3 regions of the Kitasatospora sp. NPDC088783 genome follow, and region 2 is predicted to be linked to each of the others. Evidence: riboswitches for the same ligand, from Rfam matches in the RefSeq annotation. Region 2 holds a riboswitch; each other region holds the start of a gene.
What was found. Region 2 has a riboswitch for thiamine pyrophosphate ahead of ACIP60_RS13985 (purine-cytosine permease family protein). Riboswitches for the same ligand answer to the same signal wherever they lie in the genome.

Region 1 (3,253 bases), on a different contig from region 2:
GGATACCGGAGTTGCGCGTCGCCTCGGCCTTGCGGGCGAACGCCTCCTGCTCGGCCTCGGTGGCCCGGCGGTCGGCCTCGGCGGCCGCGATCCGGGCGTCGCGCTGGACGGCGGCGGCGTGCGGGGCGGCCAGGTTGGTGATGTAGCCGGTCGGGTCCAGGATCTCCTGGATCTGCAGCGAGTCGATGATCAGGCCGAGCTTCTCCATCTCGATGCCCGACGCGGAGCGGGTCTCCCCGGTGAGCCGCTCGCGGTCCCGGATCATGTCCTCGACGGTCAGGCCGCCGACGATGGAGCGCAGGTGGCCGGCGAACACGTTGTGCACCCGCTGGCCCATCATCTTCTGCTGGTCCAGGAAGCGGCGGGCGGCGTTGGCGATGGACACCGGGTCGTCGCCGACCTTGAAGATGACCACACCCTTGACGTGCACCGGAATGCCCTGCGAGGTCACGCACTCGACGTCCAGCGCGGCCTCGTTGAGGTCCAGCGACAGCCGCCGGACCACCTGGACGCCGGGCAGCACGAAGGTGCCCCGTCCGGTGACCACGCGGAAGCCGAGGCCCTCGCCGTGCTTGGAACCCGAGATGACCAGGGCCTCGTTCGGCTCGGCGACCCGCCACATCATTTTGAAGAGCACGACCAGGACCAGCAGCCCTGCGACAACGGCTCCGACGATGCCGATCAGCATCGCGATCTCCCCCTTCGTGGCACACCGGTCCGTGGCTGCGCTGGGTGGTGCAGTTGTGGGCGCGGAACCCGGTGGCAGCCGCATTCTCCGCCTGCCGTGATCGCGGGGGAAGGGGCCGCGCCAGCGGGAGCGCCCACTGTCTCGAAACCGTTGCGCGGTGTTTGCCCGGCCTTGGTGAGGGGCCGTCAGTAGGGCTCGACGTACACCGTGCGCGGTGGCTGGTAATCGACCACGACCACCATGGTGCCCGGCTCCAGCGACTCGCCCGGCACCGCCCGGTACGCCAGGAACGCCTCGCTGCCCTGGCGTTCGGGAACGCGCACCATCACCTCGCCGACCAGGCCCGCGCCGATCCGTCCCGTCACCCGCCCCACCAGTCCGATCACCCCGGCGATTCTTCCACCCCGCGAGCGGCCCGGACAGGCCGGTGACCGGAGGCGCCCTGGACCCTCCGCGTCCGGTGCCCTACGGTGAGCAGCGAACGCGGGCGGCGAACGCCTGCGCGGAACGGGAGCTCGGAGCACCGGGCTGAGAGGGCGCTGACGGTACGCGGGCCCGCGTACCACCTGCTGCGCCGACCGCAGGAACCTGACCGGGTAATGCCGGCGTAGGGAGTGGAAGGTCGCATGACCACCTTGAGCGAGCACACGTCCGTCCAGCAGCCGGCCGCCACCGGGTACCCGACCCCGGCCTGGCGCAAGGCGTACCACCAGGGCAGCCGCCCCGACCTGCGGGTCCCCTACCGCGAGGTCCACCTCACCGACGGGCGCACCGTCCCGCTGTACGACACCTCCGGGCCGTACACCGACCCGTCCCACCCCGCCGACGTCCGGCGCGGGCTGCCCGCGCTGCGCGACGCCTGGATCCGCCAGCGCGGCGACGTCGAGGAGTACGAGGGCCGCGAGGCCCGGCCCGAGGACGACGGGATCAGGCACACCGCCCCGCGCGGCGGCGACCTGCGCAACCTGGACGCCGTCTTCCCCGGCCGCCCGCGCCGCCCGCTGCGCGCCCGCGACGGCGTCGCCGTCACCCAACTCGCGTACGCCAAGCGCGGGTTGATCACCCCCGAGATGGAGTTCGTGGCGATCCGGGAGGGCCTGGAACCGGAGTACGTCCGCGAGCGGGTGGCCGGCGGACGGGCCGTCATCCCGGTCAACGTGAACCACCCCGAGGTCGAACCGGCGATCATCGGCACCGACTTCCTGGTGAAGATCAACGCCAACATCGGCAACTCGGCGGTCACCTCCTCCATCGAGGAGGAGGTCGAGAAGATGACCTGGGCCACCCGCTGGGGCGCCGACACCGTCATGGACCTCTCCACCGGCCGCAACATCCACACCACCCGCGAGTGGATCCTGCGCAACTCTCCCGTCCCGATCGGCACCGTCCCGCTCTACCAGGCGCTGGAGAAGGTCGACGGCCGGGCCGAGGACCTCAGCTGGGAGGTCTACCGCGACACCGTGCTGGAGCAGTGCGAACAGGGCGTCGACTACATGACCGTGCACGCCGGCGTGCTGCTGCGGTACGTCCCGCTCACCGCCCGCCGCAAGACCGGCATCGTCTCGCGCGGCGGCTCGATCATGGCCGCCTGGTGCCTCGCGCACCACCGGGAGAACTTCCTCCACACCCACTTCGAGGAACTCTGCGACCTGCTGCGCGCCTACGACGTCACCTTCTCGCTCGGCGACGGCCTGCGCCCCGGCTCGATCGCCGACGCCAACGACGAGGCCCAGTTCGCCGAACTCACCACCCTCGGCGAACTCGGCCGGATCGCCCGGGCCAAGGACGTCCAGGTGATGATCGAGGGCCCCGGGCACGTCCCGATGCACAAGATCCGCGAGAACATGGACCTCCAGAAGGAGATCTGCGACGAGGCCCCGTTCTACACCCTCGGCCCGCTGACCACCGACGTCGCCCCCGGCTACGACCACATCACCTCCGGCATCGGCGCCGCGATGATCGCCTGGTGGGGCACCGCGATGCTCTGCTACGTCACCCCCAAGGAACACCTCGGCCTCCCCGACCGCGACGACGTCAAGACCGGCGTCATCACCTACAAGATCGCCGCCCACGCCGCCGACCTCGCCAAGGGCCACCCCGGCGCCCAGCTCTGGGACGACGCCCTCTCCGACGCCCGCTTCGAGTTCCGCTGGGAGGACCAGTTCAACCTGGCCCTCGACCCGGAGACCGCCCGCGCCTTCCACGACGAGACCCTCCCCGCCGAACCCGCCAAGACCGCGCACTTCTGCTCCATGTGCGGCCCCAAGTTCTGCTCGATGAAGATCAGCAAATCCATCAATGAGAAGTTCGGCAACGGCGCCGCCTCGCCCGAGTACGACGAGACCGCTGTCGAAGGCATGAAGGCCATGTCCGAGGAGTTCAAGGCCCAGGGCAACAAGGTCTACCTACCGATGGCGGACTGACCGTACGCACTGCACTCGGTGGGGCCAGGAGCACCGTTCAGCTCCTGGCCCCACCGAGCTGCGTCACCCGCTCCGAGACGTGGAGAGGGCTTCCCGGGACGGGCCGGCTCGCCATGACTGATCCAAGGACCTCAACCGCCGA
Region 2 (3,253 bases):
TTGTACTCGACGTCGACCTTCTCGCCGGGCTTGTGCGTCCAGATTTCGCTGACCAGGGTCGGGCCGCTGTCGATGGCGATGCCGCCGAGCTTGGTGATGACGTCGCCCGCCTTGAGGCCGGCCTGGTCGGCGGGGCCGCCGGGGGTGACGGCGGGGGTGCCCTGGACGGCGGCGGTGGCGATCTGGGCGCCGTCGCCGGTGTAGGAGTCGTTGCGCAGGACGCCGAGGATCGCGTAGACGGGGGTGCCGTCCTTGATCAGGGTCTGGGCGACCCACTTGGCCTGGTTGATCGGGATGGCGAAGCCGAGGCCGATGGAGCCGGCCCGGCCGTTGCCGCTGGTGTTGGACTGGATCGCCGAGTTGATGCCGATCACCGAGCCGGAGGCGTCGAGCAGCGGGCCGCCGGAGTTGCCCGGGTTGATCGAGGCGTCGGTCTGCAGGGCGTTCATGTAGGACGCCTGGGCGCCGGTCTCGTCGCCGGAGGCCACCGGGCGGTCCTTGGCCGAGATGATGCCGGTGGTGACGGTGCCCTCCAGGCCGTAGGGGGCGCCGATGGCGATGGTGGCGTCGCCGATGGCGACCTTGTCGGAGTCGCCGAGCGGCAGCGGGGTGAGCTTGTCGGTCGGCGGGTTGTCGAGCCGGACCACCGCGACGTCGTAGCCCTCGGCGCGGCCGACCACCGAGGCGCTGTACGAGGAGCCGTCGGAGAACTTGACGGTGAGCTTGCCGCCGTTGGCGGCGGGGGCGACCACGTGGTTGTTGGTCAGGATGTGGCCCTCGGTGTCGAAGACGAAACCGGTGCCGGTGCCGGACTCGCTGGAGCCCTCGGCCTTGATGGTGACGGTGGACGGCAGCGCCTTCGCGGCGATCCCGGCGACCGAGTCGGGGGCCCGGTCGAGGTTCTGGTGGGTGTTGCCGACCGCCACGGTGGTGCTGTTGCGGCTGGCGCTGGAGCCGCCGCTGTTCTTGCCGTTGTCGGCGACGGACGCGCCGATCGCACCGCCCGCCAGGCCCGCCACCAGGGCGACGGCCGCGACCAGGGCGATCAGCGAGCCGCGCTTGCGCTTGCCGGGGCCGCCGGCGCCGGGCTGCGGCGCCCCCCACGGCGTGCCGGGCCCGCCCGCGCCGCCCGCGGTGTCGCCGCCGGACGGGTGCCCCCAGCCGCCGACCGGGTGGCCGGCGCCGAACGGGTGCTGCGAGTGCTGCGGCGCACCGGGGTCGCCGGGCGCACCCGGGCCACCCGGAGCGCCCGGGGCACCCGGCGCCTCCTGGAGCAGCGGCACGGGGGCGACGGCCGGGTTGACCGCGGTCTGCGCCTCGTCCGGCCGGCCGTACGGGCTGACCGGCTCGGCGACCGTCCCGTACGGGTTCTGGAACGGCGGCGGCGCGTCCACCGGGACGGCGGGCGCGGCCGGGACGGCCGGGGCGGCGGCCTGCGGCGCGTCGGGCACCTTGCCGAGCTGGATGGTCTGCTCGACCGGGGCAGGAGCCGGGGCCTGGCCCGGGGCCTGGGGCAGCACCGGCGGCGGGGCGTCCAGGTAGGCGGGGGCGGGTGCGGGGGCGGGCGTACCGGAGCCGGCGGCCACCGCCTCGGTGCCGGCGGGCTCGGCGGCCTTCTCCGGCGGGGTGGTACCACTCGCGTGCTCGGTGCTCACGGACGACCTCCATCGCTGAACAGAACCTTCGGTCGCGAACCGCGGCGCTGGGGGCACGGCTCGCAACCTCGGTGCACAGTTTTTCCTATACCGGATTCGGACACCGTAAGCGGGCCCCTGAAGAAATGATGAGAAGCCTTAGGCGGCTCTGACATGCACATCAATGGTCCCGCGGTGCGGACGCCCGTCCCCCCGGTCTTGGCGTTCCCCCGCCCGGAGGCTAGCCTGTCGCTCCTGTAAACCGAAGAACGTCGCGGGAGCTTGGACCAGCCAGGCTGAGAGTGCGCCGGTTCGACCGTAGGGCATGGCGGTGACGCCACCACGGGCGAGGGGGCGCTGACCGCCGGAACCTGTCCGGGTAATGCCGGCGTAGGGAGTATCGGCCATGACGGCTGTTCCGTCTGCCCAGATGTCCGACCGTGCCGCCGAGGCTCGGTCCGAGGCCCCGCTCACCCTCGACACCGCCCCGCCGCGCACCCTGGACTTCCGGGCGCTGTTCGCGCTGTGGGCCAACCTCGGGGTCAGCCTGATCGGCTTCACCAGCGCCGCGACCGTGCTCGGCGAGCCGGGCCACGAGCTGGGGTTCACCGCCGCGGTGACGGCGATCCTCGCGGGCACCGCGATCGGCACCGCGATGCTGGCGGTGGCCGCCCTGGTGGGCGCCCGGACGGGTGCCCCGGCGATGGCGGTGCTGCGCGGACTGTTCGGCACCCGGCTGTCGTACGTGCCGACGGTGCTGAACATCGTGCAGTGCGTCGGCTGGGGCGTGTACGAGCTGACGGTGATCGCCTGGGGCGCGCAGACCGTCTCCGGCACCGAGGGCTGGCGCTGGCTGTTCGTGCTGCTGGCGGGCGTGCTGACCACGGTACTGACGATCTGGCCGCTGGGCGCGATCGCGGTGCTGCGCAAGTACGTGGCGGTCGCGGTGGGCGTGGCGATGGTCTACTTCACGGTGCAGTTCGCCCGGACGGGCTTCCCGGACCCGGGCGCGGGCAACTGGGACGGCTTCCTGGGCGCGACGGACGCGGTGATCGCGGTGTCGATCTCCTTCGTGCCGCTGGCCGCGGACTACACCCGGCACGCGCGCAGCTCGGCGAAGGCGTTCTGGGGGACGTTCTCCGGCTACACGGTGGCCCAGGTCTGGTGCTACGTGCTGGGCGTGGTGGCGCTGCTGCAGTCCGGCGGCGACGCGAACCGGATCTTCGAGTCGTTCACCGGCGTGGCGGCGGGCTGGGCGTTCCTGCTGGTGCTGGTGCTGCGGGAGACCGACCAGTCGTTCGCGAACGTGTACTCGACGGCGATGTCGATCCACAACCTGTGGCCGCGGGTGGACCGCCGGGTGCTGACCGGCGGGATCGGCGTGCTGGTGACGGTGCTGGCGCTGCGGATCAAGGAGTTCACCGACTCGTACTACGGGTTCCTGGGCCTGATCGGCTCGGTGTTCGTGCCGCTGTTCGCGGTGCTGGCGGTGGACTACTTCCTGGGCGCGGGCCGGCGCGGCTGGAACACGGCGCAGGACGCCCCGGCGCGCTGGGTGATGCTGCTGCCGTGGGTGGTGGGCTTCGCGGTGTACCAGTTCCTGGCCCCGTCGAAGATCG
Region 3 (3,253 bases), on a different contig from region 2:
GTGGCGGCCGGCGTACTGGACCATGCGGCCGAACTGCTCGGACCAGAAGTACGGGACGGGGTCGTACGGGGCGTCGAGGGTGCCGAGCAAGGCGGCCGCGGCGGCGGCGCCGGAGTGCAGGGCGTGGTCCCAGTGCTGGACGGCGAGCCGGGTGCCGGCGCGGGCGGAGGGGTAGGAGGCGCAGTCGCCGGCCGCGAGGACGCCGGGCAGGGCGGTGCGCAGCCGGTCGTCGACCGGGACGGTGCCGTCGGGGGCGAGGGCGAGCGGGCCGCCGACCAGCCAGTCGGTGGCGGGGCGGGCGCCGACGCCGACCACGACCTCGTCGGCGGGCAGGTGGGTGCCGTCGGCGAGCAGCACCCCGCCGTCGGCGGCTCCGGCGACGGCGGCGCCGCAGCGCAGGTCGACGCCGGCGGCGGCGTACCAGTCGGCCATCAGGGCGCCGAGTTCGGCGGGCAGCGCGCCGGCCAGCGGGGTGGCGGCGGCCTCGACCACGGTGACCTCGCAGCCGAGTCCGCGGGCGACGGTGGCGGTCTCGGCGCCGATCCAGCCGGCGCCGACCAGCACGATCCGGCGGCCGGGGGTGAGCGCGGCGCGCAGCGCGTGGGCGTCGTCGACGGTGCGCAGGGTGCGGGCGCCGGGCAGCTGGGGCAGGGTGCGGGGGGCGGCGCCGGTGGCGATCACCAGGGCGTCGTAGGGCAGTTCGCCGCGGTCGGTGCGCAGGACGCCCGGGGCGAGGCCGGTGGCGCGGCGGCCGGTGAGCAGGTCGACGCCGAGGCCGTGCCAGTCGATCTCGAAGGCGGTGGCGTCGGCCTTGCCGAGCAGCACGTCCTTGGAGAGCGGGGGGCGGTCGTAGGGGAGGTGGAGTTCCTCCCCGACCAGGGCGAGCGGGCCCTGCCAGCCGCCCTGCCGCAGGTTGAGGGCGGTCTGGGCGCCCGCCATGCCCGCGCCGACCACGACGACCCGGTCCGTTGCCTTCAGCTCAGCCACGGCGCCCACCCTACCCAGGGGCGGCGGGCGGTCACCCCGCGCACGCGCCTTCGGGTGCCGGTCGGCCCGGCGTTAAGGTGGAGGTACTACGTCACACGGGAGCCCGGTGCACCGGGCTGAGAGGCGGGCTGTGGCGGCCCGCGACCGTCCGAACCTGATCCGGGTCATGCCGGCGAAGGGAGAATCAGCCGCTGTGGCACCTTCCCGCGCGTTGGACGTGCTGGTGGTCGGCGGGGGCATCATCGGCCTCGGGGTCGCCTGGCGCGCCGCGCAGCGCGGCCTGTCGGTCGCGGTGGTCGACCCGCACCCGGGCGGCGGCGCGGCGCAGGTCGCCGCGGGCATGCTCGCCCCCGTCACCGAACTGCAGTACGGCGAGGAGCCGTTGCTGCGCCTGGGCCTGGCGTCGAACGAGCGGTACGCCGCGTTCGCCGCCGAGCTGACCGAGCTGACCGGGCTGGACACCGGCTACCGGCAGACCGGCACGCTGGCCGTCGCGCTGGACGCCGACGACCGGGCGGAGCTGCGCGAACTGCACGCCTTCCACGGCCGGTTGGGCCTGGCCTCGGAGTGGCTGACCGGCCGGGAGTGCCGCCGGCTGGAGCCGATGCTGGCCCCGGGCGTGCGCGGCGGCCTGCACGTCGCCGCGGACCACCAGGTGGACGGCCGCCGGCTGGCCGCCGCGCTGGTCGCCGCCGGGGAGCGGCTGGGCGTGGTGTTCCACCGGGCCGAGGCCGCCGAGCTGCTGGTCGAGGGCGGGCGGGCGGCGGGCGTCCGGCTGTCGGACGGGGAGCGGCTGACGGCGGGGCGCACCGTGCTGGCCGGCGGTTCGCGCAGCCACCTGCTGCCGGGCCTGCCGCCGGGGGTGCTGCCGGCGATCCGCCCGGTCAAGGGCCAGGTGCTGCGGCTGCGGATCCCCGGGCGGTACGCGCCGTTCCTGTCCCGCAACGTGCGGGCCGTGGTGCGCGGGCAGCACCTGTACCTGGTGCCGCGGGCCGACGGCGAGCTGGTGGTCGGCGCGACCACCGAGGAGCAGGGCCACGACACCACCGTCACCGCGGGCGGCGTCTACGAGCTGCTCCGGGACGCGCACGAACTCGTCCCGGGCATCACCGAGTTGCCGCTGGTGGAGACCTGCGCGGGCCTGCGCCCCGGCTCCCCCGACAACGCGCCGCTGCTCGGCCCCACCGCGCTGGACGGCCTGGTCGCCGCGACCGGGCACTACCGCAACGGCGTGCTGCTCACCCCGGTCACCGCCGACCTGCTCGCCGACTACCTGGCCACCGGGGAACTCCCCGCCCTGGCCGCCGACTTCACCCCCCGCCGCTTCACCCCGAAGGTCCCCGCATGAACACCATCGCCCTGACCGTCAACGGCGCGCCGCGCACCCTGCCCGCCGCCACCACGCTGGACGTGGTGGTGGCCGAGCTGTCGGCCGCCAACACCGGCGTCGCCGCCGCCGTCAACGAGGCGGTGGTACCGCGCAGTTCGTGGCCCGCCACGGCGCTCGGCGAGGGCGACCGGGTCGAGATCCTCACCGCCGTCCAGGGAGGCTGAACCATGGCGGACGACGCGCTGGTCATCGCCGGCACCACCTTCTCCTCCCGCCTGATCATGGGCACCGGCGGCGCCCCCAGCCTGGAGGTGCTGGAGCAGGCGCTGAAGGTCTCCGGCACCGAGCTGACCACGGTGGCGATGCGCCGGGTCGACACGGCCACACAGGGCTCCGTCCTGGAGGTGCTCTCCCGCAACGGCGTCCGGGTGCTGCCCAACACCGCGGGCTGCTACACCGCGGGTGAGGCCGTGCTGACCGCCCGGCTGGCCCGCGAGGCGCTCGGCACCGACTGGGTGAAACTGGAGGTGATCGCCGACGAGCGGACCCTGCTGCCCGACCCGATCGAGCTGCTGGACGCCGCCGAGACGCTGGTCGACGACGGCTTCACCGTGCTGCCGTACACCAACGACGACCCGGTGCTGGCCCGCAAGCTGGAGGACGTGGGCTGCGCGGCGATCATGCCGCTGGGCTCGCCGATCGGCTCCGGCCTGGGCATCCGCAACCCGCACAACTTCCAGCTGATCGTGGAGGCGGCGGGCGTCCCGGTGGTGCTGGACGCGGGCGCGGGCACCGCCAGCGACGTCGCGCTGGCGATGGAACTCGGCTGCTCCGCCGTCATGCTGGCCTCCGCGGTGACCCGCGCGCAGGACCCGGTGCTGATGGCGGAGGCGATGCGCAAGGCGGTCGAGGCGGGCCGGCTGGCCCACCGGGCGG

Region 1: another riboswitch for thiamine pyrophosphate. It lies ahead of thiC (phosphomethylpyrimidine synthase ThiC); the one in region 2 lies ahead of ACIP60_RS13985 (purine-cytosine permease family protein).
Region 3: another riboswitch for thiamine pyrophosphate. It lies ahead of thiO (glycine oxidase ThiO); the one in region 2 lies ahead of ACIP60_RS13985 (purine-cytosine permease family protein).

Annotation. Positions count from the first base shown of each region.
Region 1 is NZ_JBIVKJ010000020.1:59,678-62,930, forward strand. It holds gene ACIP60_RS33985 (SPFH domain-containing protein) at 1-688, opposite strand, end outside; gene ACIP60_RS33990 (hypothetical protein) at 874-1,074, opposite strand; TPP riboswitch at 1,186-1,319, shown strand; gene thiC (phosphomethylpyrimidine synthase ThiC) at 1,315-3,111, shown strand; gene ACIP60_RS34000 (hypothetical protein) at 3,243-3,253, opposite strand, start outside.
Region 2 is NZ_JBIVKJ010000004.1:334,150-337,402, reverse strand. It holds gene ACIP60_RS13990 (S1C family serine protease) at 1-1,655, opposite strand, end outside; TPP riboswitch at 1,899-2,050, shown strand; gene ACIP60_RS13985 (purine-cytosine permease family protein) at 2,065-3,253, shown strand, end outside.
Region 3 is NZ_JBIVKJ010000010.1:186,208-189,460, forward strand. It holds gene ACIP60_RS26400 (NAD(P)/FAD-dependent oxidoreductase) at 1-996, opposite strand, end outside; TPP riboswitch at 1,073-1,185, shown strand; gene thiO (glycine oxidase ThiO) at 1,181-2,335, shown strand; gene thiS (sulfur carrier protein ThiS) at 2,332-2,541, shown strand; gene ACIP60_RS26415 (thiazole synthase) at 2,545-3,253, shown strand, end outside.